DNA from 4 places in the Paenibacillus sp. FSL K6-1096 genome. Region 3 is predicted to be linked to each of the others. Evidence: riboswitches for the same ligand, from Rfam matches in the RefSeq annotation. Region 3 holds a riboswitch; each other region holds the start of a gene.
What was found. Region 3 has a riboswitch for cyclic di-GMP ahead of MHI24_RS18745 (collagen-binding domain-containing protein). Riboswitches for the same ligand answer to the same signal wherever they lie in the genome.
Positions count from the first base shown of each region.

Region 1: another riboswitch for cyclic di-GMP. It lies ahead of MHI24_RS14675 (flagellar assembly protein A); the one in region 3 lies ahead of MHI24_RS18745 (collagen-binding domain-containing protein).
Region 2: another riboswitch for cyclic di-GMP. It lies ahead of MHI24_RS21455 (PA14 domain-containing protein); the one in region 3 lies ahead of MHI24_RS18745 (collagen-binding domain-containing protein).
Region 4: another riboswitch for cyclic di-GMP. It lies ahead of MHI24_RS19515 (transglutaminase-like domain-containing protein); the one in region 3 lies ahead of MHI24_RS18745 (collagen-binding domain-containing protein).

Region 1 covers NZ_CP150274.1:3,309,730-3,312,937, reverse strand. The annotation lists gene MHI24_RS14680 (DMT family transporter) at 1-258, shown strand, start outside; gene MHI24_RS14675 (flagellar assembly protein A) at 349-1,956, opposite strand; cyclic di-GMP riboswitch class I at 2,068-2,162, opposite strand; gene MHI24_RS14670 (isochorismatase family cysteine hydrolase) at 2,878-3,208, shown strand, end outside.
Region 2 covers NZ_CP150274.1:4,864,578-4,867,785, forward strand. The annotation lists gene MHI24_RS21450 (sugar phosphate nucleotidyltransferase) at 1-1,147, shown strand, start outside; cyclic di-GMP riboswitch class I at 1,296-1,376, shown strand; gene MHI24_RS21455 (PA14 domain-containing protein) at 1,391-3,208, shown strand, end outside.
Region 3 covers NZ_CP150274.1:4,203,055-4,206,262, forward strand. The annotation lists gene MHI24_RS18735 (ASCH domain-containing protein) at 1-116, shown strand, start outside; gene MHI24_RS18740 (hypothetical protein) at 495-854, opposite strand; cyclic di-GMP riboswitch class I at 1,415-1,507, shown strand; gene MHI24_RS18745 (collagen-binding domain-containing protein) at 1,588-3,208, shown strand, end outside.
Region 4 covers NZ_CP150274.1:4,385,178-4,388,385, reverse strand. The annotation lists gene MHI24_RS19520 (ABC transporter substrate-binding protein) at 1-265, opposite strand, end outside; gene MHI24_RS19515 (transglutaminase-like domain-containing protein) at 649-1,440, opposite strand; cyclic di-GMP riboswitch class I at 1,473-1,553, opposite strand; cyclic di-GMP riboswitch class I at 1,627-1,708, opposite strand; gene MHI24_RS19510 (class D sortase) at 1,833-2,486, opposite strand; gene MHI24_RS19505 (GtrA family protein) at 2,549-2,956, opposite strand; gene MHI24_RS19500 (glycosyltransferase family 2 protein) at 2,946-3,208, opposite strand, start outside.

The sequences.
Region 1 (3,208 bases), 890 kb from region 3:
TTTGTGATCGCGCTTGGGTGGATGGTCTATTTCAAGCTCATCAATGAAGGGGAAGCGGGCAAGGTGGGTTCGTTCACCTTCCTGATTCCACTGGTATCGATCGGCTCAAGTGTAATTCTTATGCATGAGCAGATTACGGTGAATCTGGTTATCGGCATGTTGCTGATTGTAGGCAGTATTATCCTGGTGAATGCCAGAATAGGCCGGAGCGCAAGGCAAGCTGTGCAGTCCCCGGTAACAGAAACAGGCAAGGACTAAGAAACGGCTGCTCCCTGGAGAAGGGGGCAGCCGTTTCTTGGTTCAGAGAATAGATAGGCTGTAGCAGACTCAGATCATTACTGCCCGCTGTCACCCGCGCAGAAGCAGCGCTCCGTCCGGCTCCAGACGGCTGTCCTGCGAGCCGGCCAGACTGATCATCGCATGCTCCTCCTGAAGCTGCTCGACAGCTCCGGCCAGTCTGCGCAGCAGCTTGGTGAGACTGCCCAGCAGGCTATCTGTAATATGTTCAGTGAACTGGCCCGGATGGGCGAAGATCTCCAGCATCTGCCGGAGCTGGGCCGTATCCGGCGCAGACTCCCCTTTCATCACAGCCAGTGCGGATTGAAGTCCATCAATCATGCCTCCAAAGTGGCAGTATTTGTCCTCCAGCAGCAGCATAACCACCAGCCCGTATTTTACGGATTGCTGACGGGCCTCTACATTCCGGGCCAACTGCCCCGCAGCTTCCCGCAGCCCTTCCGCTTCGGCCAGCAGCAGACTGGAGAGGCGGTGCAGGCGGTGCTGCTGCACTCCGGCCAGTCCGGCGTACAGGCTGCTGCCGGTAACGTGGCCGCTTATATAGATGCTCCCGGTTGCTATAATGGTAGACTTGCTTACGCAGCCATAGATATACACGTTCCCCAGCGCCTCAATACATGCTGGCCCTTCCAAATCTCCATTTACAATGATATCGCCTGCGAACAGGAAGTCCCCGGCTTCCTCAATCATCTCCGGGGCCATAAGCCGGACCGGCGGGAAATCGCAGGTCCGGACGCTGCCGCCTGTTCCGCAGATCCGGGGACGGCCGGAATGCAGTGCCATAATGCTGCCGCAGGGCAGGAGACGGACATCCTTTCCTGCGGTAACGGTGATATCCTGCGGCGGAGGCGGAGGCAGAACGCCTCCGTCTGTATCGAAGCCGGGAATGCCGTCTTCGGCCGGCAGCTTGCGGGCGAAGACCTCGCCCTCCCAGGCGAAGGGGGCTCCGGGGAAGCGGAGATACTCCAGCGGGTCTGCCGCTTCCTCCCCGTGATTCGCCTGGAGCATTCCGTTGCCCGCCAGCGTATGCTCCGGCAGCGTGAACTCCAGCCGCGATTCCTTGCCGGGCCGCGGGGCCCGCCCTTCGGCGATGCAGACCGGAAGATAGGTAGGGTTCTCAAGCTCTGCGTACAGGGCCGGGATGTTCAGGTTGCGCAGGATATAACGGTTATCCAGGGAAGCGATAATCTGTTCTATAGTAAGTGTGGACAACAGTGCCGCCGGATTGGGCCGGGCGCGGACGACCGCCTCGCAGGCAGCGGGGGAGTTGACCAGATTCCAGGCGTACTTTTCTGCGCGGTATAGGGTGAAATAGACTTTGAGCTTGTCCGGGGAGGCAGTGATCTGATACTGCGGCTTCTCGCAGATCTCCCAGGTAATATCATCTGCTGCGGTTACCTCGGTCGGTTCTGTGACGGTCTTGCCGTTAATTTTCAGGACAACAGGGTGAACAGCAGAGATTCTGGCGGGTATACCGCCAGCCAGCGGGGGAGTGATGAAAATCTGGTTGTTCTGCACGAGGATGATTCCATTCTTATCTCCATTAGTCCCGTCAGAAGCTCGGCCCTCTACAGAGAATGAATCCAGCAGACCGCCCCGCTCAAGCATCAGGGACTCCACGAATTCATATCGTTTTGGTTCGATGAACTGCTGCGGCATTATAGTTACCTCACTTTTTCGTATAATCAATGGCATTCGTACAGACAAGAACATCATAAAGCCTGGAAGCGGGAGCACACTCCCGTAAGACAGCCGGCTTACGTGGTCTCTATTGGCGGCCTGGCGACCATGAACGCGGTTACGACTGCGTTGTTAGGCCCATTGCTTTGCGTCCTGCCCTTTCGGGAAGTTTGCCTTTTAGAAATAGATCAATGATATACACACTGTATGAGGGAGTTTATGGATCGACTGTAATCGACAAAAAGAGCTGAAACTGGTTCCTTCGTTATATTAACTTCTGCAAACAAGCTTAATTCTAGTACTTAAAGAGCTATTTTTCAACTATATTATGCCTATTTATCAAGTTTCGTAATATCTGCAACACTAATTTTTCAGAAAAACTGGTTTCCCAGCGTTTACAGCTTATGGAAGACGGCGGGGCGGCGATGGGGGCGTGCAGACCGGATGTAGTCGAAAAACCGATCACAATTGGCTGGCGCGGGGTGTGTGGGCGGAATGTAGTCGAAAAACCGATCACATTGGAGGGCAAGAGGGTGTGTGGGCGGAATATAGTTGAAAAACCGATCACATTGGGCAAACGCGGGGCTATGGAGCGGAATGTAATCGAAAAACCGATCACATTGGGCAGACGCGGGATACGAGGGGCAGATATGGGTGTGAGGTAACGGATGCGCGCGAAAGGTAGAAAGCGACCGTAAACGGGGTGATTCACACCTTTTAAATGTCACTTATGTGTTAACTATGTTAATAAACACAAATTTTTATCTTAATATTTCGTAATAAAAACGAAGACACTCTAAATTCTTTGTAATATAATCTAACTCATACCAAAGAAACATAAATAAATGTTAATAAAGTTAACATTAATAGAGACAGGGCAACAGGAGAGGAGCATGAACCATGCAGATTGCAGCAGCACCCTACACTTGGCCGTATGACGGTACGCTTGACCCGGCGAAGACGGCACTGATGATTATCGACATGCAGACGGATTTCTGCGGCAAAGGCGGTTACGTGGACAGAATGGGCTATGACCTCTCGCTGACGGCAAGAGCAATCCCGCCGATTCAGCGGCTGCTGGCCCGCATCCGGGAGATTGAAGGCTTCACCGTGATTCATACCCGGGAGGGCCACAAGCCCGATCTGTCCGATCTTCCGGCGAACAAACGGTGGCGGAGTAAACAGATCGGCGCCGAGATCGGCTCGGAGGGACCGGCGGGACGTATCCTGG
Region 2 (3,208 bases), 660 kb from region 3:
GGTGCCGATCATCGTGGAGCCGGAACGGCGGGATACCTTCCCGGCCATTGCGTTGACCGCAGCGTACCTGTATTCCATCGCCGGCGTCTCGCCAAGCGAGACCGTGGCAATTCTGCCGGTGGACCCGTATGTGGAGTCTTCCTTTTTTGAGACCGTACAGCAGCTGGAGAACACCATGCTGGTGAGCGGGGCGAATCTGGCGCTGATGGGCGTTGTTCCCGAACATGCGTCAGAGAAATACGGCTATATCATTCCAACGGATGCCGAGCCGGGCGCTAGCGGATATCTGAAGGTGAGCCACTTCCAGGAGAAGCCGGACCGCCAGCAGGCCGAGGAGCTGATCCGCCGGAACGCCCTGTGGAACTGCGGGGTATTCGCCTTCCGTCTGGGCTATCTGCTGGATATCCTGCAGCGCAAAGGGCTGCCGCTGAACTACGAGGAGCTGCAGAAGCAGTATAAGCTGCTGTCCTCGATCAGCTTCGATTATGAAGTGGTAGAGAAAGAGGAGAACATCGTGGTTCAGCCGTACGCCGGATTCTGGAAGGACTTGGGCACCTGGAACACGCTGACCGAGGAGATGACCAACAATCTTGTCGGCAAAGGCTTCGTAACCGCAGACTCCGAAGGCACCTCCCTGATTAACGAGCTGGATATTCCGATTACGGTGATCGGGGCCAAGGATCTTATTGTGGCGGCCAGCCCGGACGGGATTCTGGTGACCCATAAGACGGAGAGCCCGCGGATTAAGGAGGTGCTGAAGTCTTTTGAACAGAGACCGATGTATGAGGAACGCCGCTGGGGCCACTACAAGGTGATTGACTATGTGAAGTACGATGAAGGCAATGAGGTGCTGACCAAGCGGATCTTCATCAATGAGGGCAAAAATATCAGCTACCAGCTGCATCACAAGCGCAGTGAAATCTGGACGTTTGTCAGCGGGGAAGCGAGCATTGTCATTAACGAGAAGCAGCATAATGTGAAGGCGGGCGATGTGGTGCGCATTCCCGAGGGGACCAAGCATGCCATCCTGGCCCTGACCGATGTGGAGTTCATTGAGGTGCAGACCGGGTCGGAGCTGGTGGAGGAGGATAATATCCGCATCACTCTGGATTGGGAGGATATTCAACTGCATCAGTTCATTTCATAGTCCTATTATAGGTCCAACTTATCTATTTAACCAATTGTGACGGAATCAAAACAGGTACACAGAACTATTTATTCGGAAATTTTCGCGTTTGCTCTACAATAAATTTGCATAAAGACGATACTTACGGTAAGAGGGATTGATCCTTCCAATACGACAAAGGCAAACCTGCTCGAAAGACAGGGACGCAAAGCTATAGGGCCTTCGCAAGAGTGGCAGCCTGGCTACCGAAAGGAAGAGAATATTGTGAAAACTTACCGTAAGTCCCGTTTGCTCTGCGCTGTGTTGTCGCTGGCTGTAATTGTGTCTGCTGTACCGCTCGGATTGGGTATAGCCCCGTCATCGGTTAAGGCGGCTTCTGCTGCCGGAAAGCCTGTGAATCCCAATGCTTCGGCAGAGGCTGTCAAGCTGCTGAACAATCTCTATGAGATATCCGGCAACGGTATTATCTCGGGACAGCATGACTATTTCGAGAGCCCGGATGAGCTTAGCAACAAGCTGAAGGGGACCAGCGGACAATATGCGGCACTGCACGGTTATGAGCTTGGAGCGGTTGGCGGACAGACGGAGAGCGGAGTAGCCGCTCAGCGCAAGAATATTGTATGGAGTGCAACGAACTGGTCGAGAGCGGGCGGGATTGTCGCCATGACGTTCCATCAGAGCCTGCCGGGCACCAAGTATGAATGGTCGAATGTGCAGAAGCCGCTCAGCCAGGCAGAGTTCAATAAATATGTGACCCCCGGCACCCCTCAGTATAATGCGCTGATTGCCGATCTGGATAAAGTGGCCGTGTCTCTGAAAAGCTTACGCGATGCCAAAGTCCCCATCCTCTGGAGACCTTACCACGAAATGAACGGCGGATGGTTCTGGTGGGGCAAAAAAACGAATTTCACTGCGCTATGGAATATAATGTATGACCGTTTCGTTAACGTTCATCAATTAAACAATCTGCTGTGGGTGTGGAACCCGAATGCGCCGAACTCGAACTCGGACCCGTATGAACGGACTTACCCGGGGGCGGACAAAGTGGATGTGCTGGCAGCAGATATATATAACAATGACTATTTGAACAGATATCATGATGAGCTGGCCGAGCTGGCAGCCGGTAAGCCGATCGGCATCGGCGAGAATGGCGAAATGCCGAATATCTCCAAGCTGAAGCTGACCCAGCAGAAATATGTGTTCATGATGAACTGGGGCAAGATGCTCTATGAGAACAACAGCACGACTACGATCAAGAACTTCATGAATAACAGCTATACCTTAACCCGTGATCAGTATAAAAGCTGGACAGCGCCAGCGGCGGCACCGTCACCAACGGCGGCACCGTCACCAACGGCAACGCCCACGCCCACGGTGACTCCGTCACCGACAGCAACGCCGACACCGTTACCGACGGCGACACCAACACCAACACCGACGCCGACACCGTCTCCCACGCCTACGGTGACTCCGTCACCAACGCCAACACAGGCACCGGTGGCTATGCCGCCAGCAGTGCCGGGACAGAAGCCGGCTCCGGGCGAACCGGAACCGGCGTACACCCGGAGCGGTCTGCTTGGAGAATATTTCAAGAATATGACGCTGTCGGGGACGCCTGTAATGGTACGCAATGATGATGTCATCAGCTTCAACTGGCGCCAGGGCACACCTGATGCCGCGCTTGGCACAGACTACTTCTCCATCCGCTGGACCGGCCAGATTAAGCCTGCGTACAGTGAGACTTACCAGTTCTACACCACATCGGATGACGGTATCCGCCTGTGGGTGAACGGTACAGCAGTGATTGACAGCTGGGTCAAGCAGAGCGGAACCGCCCGCACAGGCAGCATAGCTCTGAACGCCGGACAGATGTATGACATCAAGGTGGAGTATTACGAGAACGCAGGCGATGCCAATGTCCATCTGATGTGGCAGAGTCCCAGCCAGGCGAAGGGTACGGTTCCGGCCAGCGCGTTGTTCTCGAAACCTGTAAACGCAGCTACGCTTGAGACGCCAACGCCAACGCCAGCAGCACCAACGCCGGCAGCAACACCAACGCCGGCAGCAACACCAACGCCAACT
Region 3 (3,208 bases):
ATACGGAAGGACGGTTTGCCTGGAAGCTGGAAGAGGTGGTTCCGCTAGTTCATCCGATACCTGCCAAGGGACGTCTGGGCTTCTGGGAATACCCTGTACTTGAAGAGGACATGTGAGTTACCGGCAGCGGTTCATGTATTTTTTTGGCGGGATTAGCCGTTGGCGGGTATAATAAGGATATTCGGCGGTAAATCCTCTTATATATAGAGTAACAGATTCTGCGGCAGATGCCGCTGGAGCCTGAGGAGACGGCCGGGAAGGAGCGTATGCATCATAGATGGGTAGCCTTCTGATTGCATGGCTTTGTATGCTTTGTTTGTACCTTGTGTTCAAGGATCAGGTAAGCCGTAAAATTCTTTACCCGGTAGTTGCGGCAGTGATCTGCGGCACGCTGGGGTTTTGGAAAGTATTGATGTAGCTGTATGCCAAATGTTCTTGTGGTGAAGTCCTGCCTTGCGGCAGGCTTCTTTCTTTGGCCCAATTCTTGAAAAAGCTCACCCCAGCCCGTCCAGCCCCAGATATCTGCGCATGTGCAGGGTGGCTTGGGCGTTAATAACATCATCCAGCAGCAGCATCCGTTCGTGGTAGCCCCGGCAGATGTATTTGGCTTCGACGCCGGCCTCCAGCCGCTGCTGCTCGTAGACCTTCAGCCTGCGGGCCCGCATCCCGGCACGAACCTCCTGCAAGTCAGCCGCCGCCGCGTGAACAGCAGACTGGATGACCTCTAGATAAGGAGCGGGTGTGCGCAGCTCCAAGGACATGACGGAAGCATCGTGTTCGAAGGCGGATAGAATCAGCGGCAGCAAAATATAGGATTTGACCAGCATATTGTCCTGACTGTCTGCTCTATGCATCGGACTCAACCTCTCTATAAGAACATGTATTCCCATTCTAACGCAAAGTTCAAAAAATAATCAATGGGTTTTATCAAACAACCCTATCAATGTGACATAATTCACAAAATAAAATAAAGAATTGCTTTATATTAAATTTTAGATATTAAAGATTAAAAATAAAGCGTTCAAAGGAGAATGGAAATGAGTGTTGATGGAAGTCTCCGCCGTGGTCTGGTCTTCGGGTTCCTGCTCAGCATACCGCTCTGGATGTCCCTGCTTGGCTGGCTTCAACTGCTCTAGGACATATGGACCAAAATTTGATATTTAAAATTTACAATTTTATAGATGGCCTCTGCTCTCTTACGGCTGCATGCAGAAAAGAAAGACTGTGCCAAATCCTTGCGGGGCAAGGGGTTGTCCCGTGAAGTTTTCGAAAAAAACAGGTAAATATCTCCTTGGAATGGATTGACAAAAGGGCTGCAAACCAGCTAAACTTAATTTAGTTCAAAAGTAACAAATGTCATAGACTCGCTCAGCATGAATACATATGTAATGACAAATGCATATGCATATCCAATCATGTACAAACGCAAACCGTATCGAAAGAACGGGACGCAAAGCCTGGAATCTACAGCCGCGCAAGTTGTGGCTAAGGTCGTCCGGCCGCCGTGAAGCTAACCCTTCGTGGCGGTCTTTTTTTGTTATAGTTCTGCGAGAGATTCATAGATTAGTTAATAGGAGGTGCAGACTATTGAAAAAAAGTATACGCAAAACAGCCGCTGTCTTTCTGGCAGGCGTAATGGCCCTGTCCAGCGTTGTCATCTGGGGGACAAATATAAGAGCAACTTCCGGAGCGCCGTACACTCCCGCGGGTGTTTTGGGGGTTGCGGGGAATTTTAATGCTTTTATCTTCGGGGATTTCGCACAAGAGAATGACCAAATTGAGGGGCGTCTTGCGGCCGGGGGGAATATTACTCTAACAGGGGGATATGGAGTAGCAAGAGCTTACAGGGATGCTTCACCCACGGATGTGCTCGTTGCCGGCAAGAAGTTCACCCACTCGGGCAGCGGAGAAATTTACGGAAATGTCGTGTACGGGACCAGTATTTCCGTTAATGAACCTAGTGTGAACATCAAGGGGGCGAAGAAGCAGGGGAGCCCGATAGATTTTGCAGCTGAACAGCAGGCGCTAATCTCCCGCTCCGCAGAGTACGGGGCATTGTCCGACACGGTGGCGATTGACAACAATGGTTACGGGACGCTTAAGATCAAAGCGCCGGATGCCTTCAACGTCGTCCATGTGGATGCCGCTACAATGGCGAAAACCAACTATATTGAGTTCGACATCGCTCCGAGCGCCACGTTGATTATTAACATAAGCGGGTCTACAGTCAATGTGCCGAGCTTCGCGATGAATAACGGCAAGCCCCGCCAGGTATTATTCAACTTTTATCAGGCTAGTCAGGTCAATATCGAATATACCTCGTTCTTGGGGACAATTCTCGCTCCTAGAGCTGACGTTCATTACAAAGGAGCAGAGCTGTACGGGACATTGATTGCCAAAAGCTTCACTGGCGGAGTTGAAATGCACCTTGGACCGTATGAGGGAGAGGGGCCGCCGCCGAGTCCGACGCCTACTGTGACACCGACACCGACGGCAACACCATCACCAACGCCTACGTCGACCGCGACACCGACGCCAACGCCAACAGCAACACCAACGCCAACAGCAACACCAACACCAACAGCAACACCAACACCAACAGTAACACCAACGCCGACGCCAACAGCAACAGCGACACCAACACCGACGCCAACACCAACGCCGACAGCAACAGCGACACCAACACCGACGCCAACACCAACACCAACGCCAGAACCGACACCAACGACGGAGCCGACACCAACGCCAACGCCAACGCCAGAACCGACACCAACACCAACGGCGGTGCCAACACCGACGCCAACACCAGAGCCGACACCAACGCCAACGGCAGTGCCGACACCAACGCCAACGGCAGTGCCGACACCGACGCCAACGGCAGAGCCGACACCGACGCCAACGACGGAGCCGACACCAACGCCAACGCCAGAACCGACACCAACGCCAACGGCAGTGCCAACACCAACGCCAACAGCGGTGCCAACACCGACACCAACACCAGAGCCGACACCAACACCAACGGCGGTGCCAACACCAACGCCAACACCAGAGCCGACACCAACACCAACACCAGAGCCGACACCAACACCAACGGCGGTGCCAACACCAACGCCAACACCAGAGCCGACACCAACACCAACGGCGGTGCCAACACCGACGCCAACACCAGAGCCGACACCAACACCGACCGTGACACCGGGACCAACGC
Region 4 (3,208 bases), 180 kb from region 3:
CTTGGGGAAGGTTGTTACCAACAACTGGAATATGCATCGCCAAGAAATCACCAATTGTCTGGCCAATATAAACAACTCGTTTTGGATCTGCAGGTATTTCAATCTGTTTACCTGTTATCGTTGTATATTGAACAGTTTTCTCACTTTCCTCTTTCTGTTCATCAGACACGCTGTTATTAGCATTAGGAGTACATGCCGATATTATCAACAACAGGAGGAAACTCCCTACCCAGAGTATAATTTGCTTTCTACGTTGTTTCTTCACACTTGTTGCCCCTTTCCTTCTCTCTATTAATTGAAAATGATTATCATTCAAGGCATTATTATAGATAGTGTGAACAGGGGAAACAATGAAAAAAACGCAAAGGTTCATTTGGATAAATGTCAATGATCGTCCCGAACAAAACATCCGTTCTCTTATTTCATTTATAAGCAGACAGAATCAAATGCCGAAGAAGCGTTCCAGATCGCAAGCACGGCCGTCGTCTTCAAATAAAGAAGGATTCGGGGCCGCTGCCTGGGACGCCTTGTAAACCTCCCCTCAGAACATTGAGAAGCCGTTCAACTATCCTGACCGTTCAATAAAAATAACCCGCTTAATGATTAAGCGGGTTACTTACGGAAAGACCTATATAATGAAGACGATTCTTAATAGAATTTAGCTGGAGTGTATTTGCTGGCGGATTTGATCAGCCCTGTTGCTGCACTGCTCTTGCCCAGTCCGGCATCAACAGTGGTATCAATAGTTACCCATTTGCCGTCCAGGAATACTTCATTCCAGGCATGGTATGAGGTTACATAGCTTGTATTGCCCATTACCAGCTTGGTTGGAATTCCTTCGCTGCGGAGCATGGTAGCAAACAGGGAAGCATAATCGTAGCAGATACCTTTATTGGTAGCCAGTGTTTTATCGTTGTTAGGGATATAGTCTGTTGTAACGCTGTTCGCCAGAGCGTAGTCATACTTCACGTTGTTAACGATGTAATTATAGATGGCCTTCACTTTGTCCGCATCGGATGTCAGGCCTTTCGTTAACTGCGCTGCCTTTTGAACGGCTTTATCAGAAGAGCTCCACTTCACATTCTGCACAGAGCTCAGATATACGGCGTTAGCATTACTCATGCTCAGGGATACAGTCTCAGAAGACAGCACCTTGTATTTGTTGCCTGTAGTATTCTCAAGTACCGATACTTTGTAAGAACCATTGCCCTGTTGCAGCGGGAAGGTCTCAGTCGGTCTGGAAGCGTACAGGTTATAAGTGTAGCTGTTGTTATCTTTGGTAATCATGACCTTCATCTTCTTGTCCTTAGGAACATTGTAGGAGACTCCGATGACCCCTTGATCAAGTTGTCCTACATTTAACCAGCCAGTGTCGGCGTTAGCAGCTTGCGCGGTACCCGTCTGCACGGAAGTCACGAGCACAAAAAGTGTAACCAACATCAAATAAACCTTCTTCATTGGATAAAACCCCTTTCGGTAGCTGGCTGCCATTCTTGCGGGAAGGCCCTGTAGCTTTGCGTCCCTACCTTTCGATAGGTTTGCCGTTATCGTATAAGCTTTATCTGTCCTGTCATCTACCAAAAAATGCTAGATCAGAGTTTAGAACAAACAAAAAAAGCCTCTTCATTCGGTAGCTGGCTGCCATCCATGACGGGAAGGCCCTGTAGCTTTGCGTCCCTACCTTTCGATAGGTTTGCCGTTATCGTGCATTAGCTTTTGATAGTTTTATCTTACCATATCTAGTTCTATTATCAAGACCCAAAATGCTATAATCCTACAAAAATAGACTAAAATTTAATGTTTTATACCTAGCCAGTCTTAATATGCAGGCCTCAGGTTAACTTCGCATGAATGATCAGCCGGTGGGTCGGATTCACAAGCGGATCACACGTAATCAGGGTCAGGATTTTGTCATCCCCATTCCCCTTCAGCACGGATACATCCGTAGGCTCTACAATGGATACATCATATACAACGTACTTATATTCGTGGCCGCTGGTAAGGAGTGTAATCTCATCCCCCTTGCCGACTTCATTCAGCCTGTTGAACAGCCGTCCTGCCGTTCTGGAGCGGTGTGCCGCAATAGCAGCATTGCCCACCTCGCCGATTGGTGCGGTCTCTTTCATATGCGCAGCAGCATGCTTCATATTCGCTTTGGTGGCACCTTCCAGCACAGGCAGCTTCAGATCGATTTTGCCGATTTCAATAATAGCGGATATTTTGCCGCCCAGCTTAATATCCGGCGCTTTTGAAGGCTCCGGCTCTTCCGTACCCGATTCCTCTGCCAGCAGCTGGGTCACTTCCGCGTAAGGCTTGCTTAAATCCGCAGCGGCCGCAGGCGCAGCCGAGGGGGCGATGTCACTGTAGGCCTGTTCAGCCTCTTCCAGCAGCTTCTGCTGCTGACGGTCCTCGTACCATTCGCTTCCTTTGGGATAGAGCATAATCAGGACCCCGGCAAGAATAATCAAATAGGATAATTTCCGCATGGCAATCGCCTCCGTATTCTAGAATTGTGATCCTCCCGCCCCGAAACAGATGGATTTGCCGTTCACCTGAACACCCATTTTCGGCTTCCGAAGAAATTAATAATTACTGTAATGAAGGTAACCAGCACCTTGGCAATCAGCACCTGGATACCAAGCCTATCAGTCAACAGATGGATCAGCAGCACCGAAATGCCCAGCACCACCAGATTGAGTACAATGAACCGTACCAGCTGCATCCGGTCGAAGCCCTCTCCGCCGGCATTGCCCCGGTCGCGGAAGGTCACTTTTTTATTCCAGACAAAGCTGTTGGCTGTGCCTGCGCTATATGAAATGATCTGCGCCGGAGTCGTATAGACCCCGATGGAATGCAGCAGCGTAAACACGGCGAAATCAACCAGGGTGTTCAGCAGACCCACCGCATTGAATTTCAGGAACTGGATGAAGCCTGCACTCCAAGCCTTATCTGGCATAACCGTTGTCCTTCCGCGCACCTTCTGTCTCTGTATCCTCATACCCTCTGGTCTCACGCACGATATAGAGCGGTCTGTCCTTCGATTCATCATAGATCCGTCCGATATACTCGCCGATAACCCCCAGCAGCATCAACACAATGCCGTTGAAGAGCAGGTTAAGGCCTACAATAGAGGCCCACCCGGGAACGGTCCAGTTGGTGAACAACTTCTGGAATAGGACCAGGAACAGATAGATGAAGCTGGAGAAGG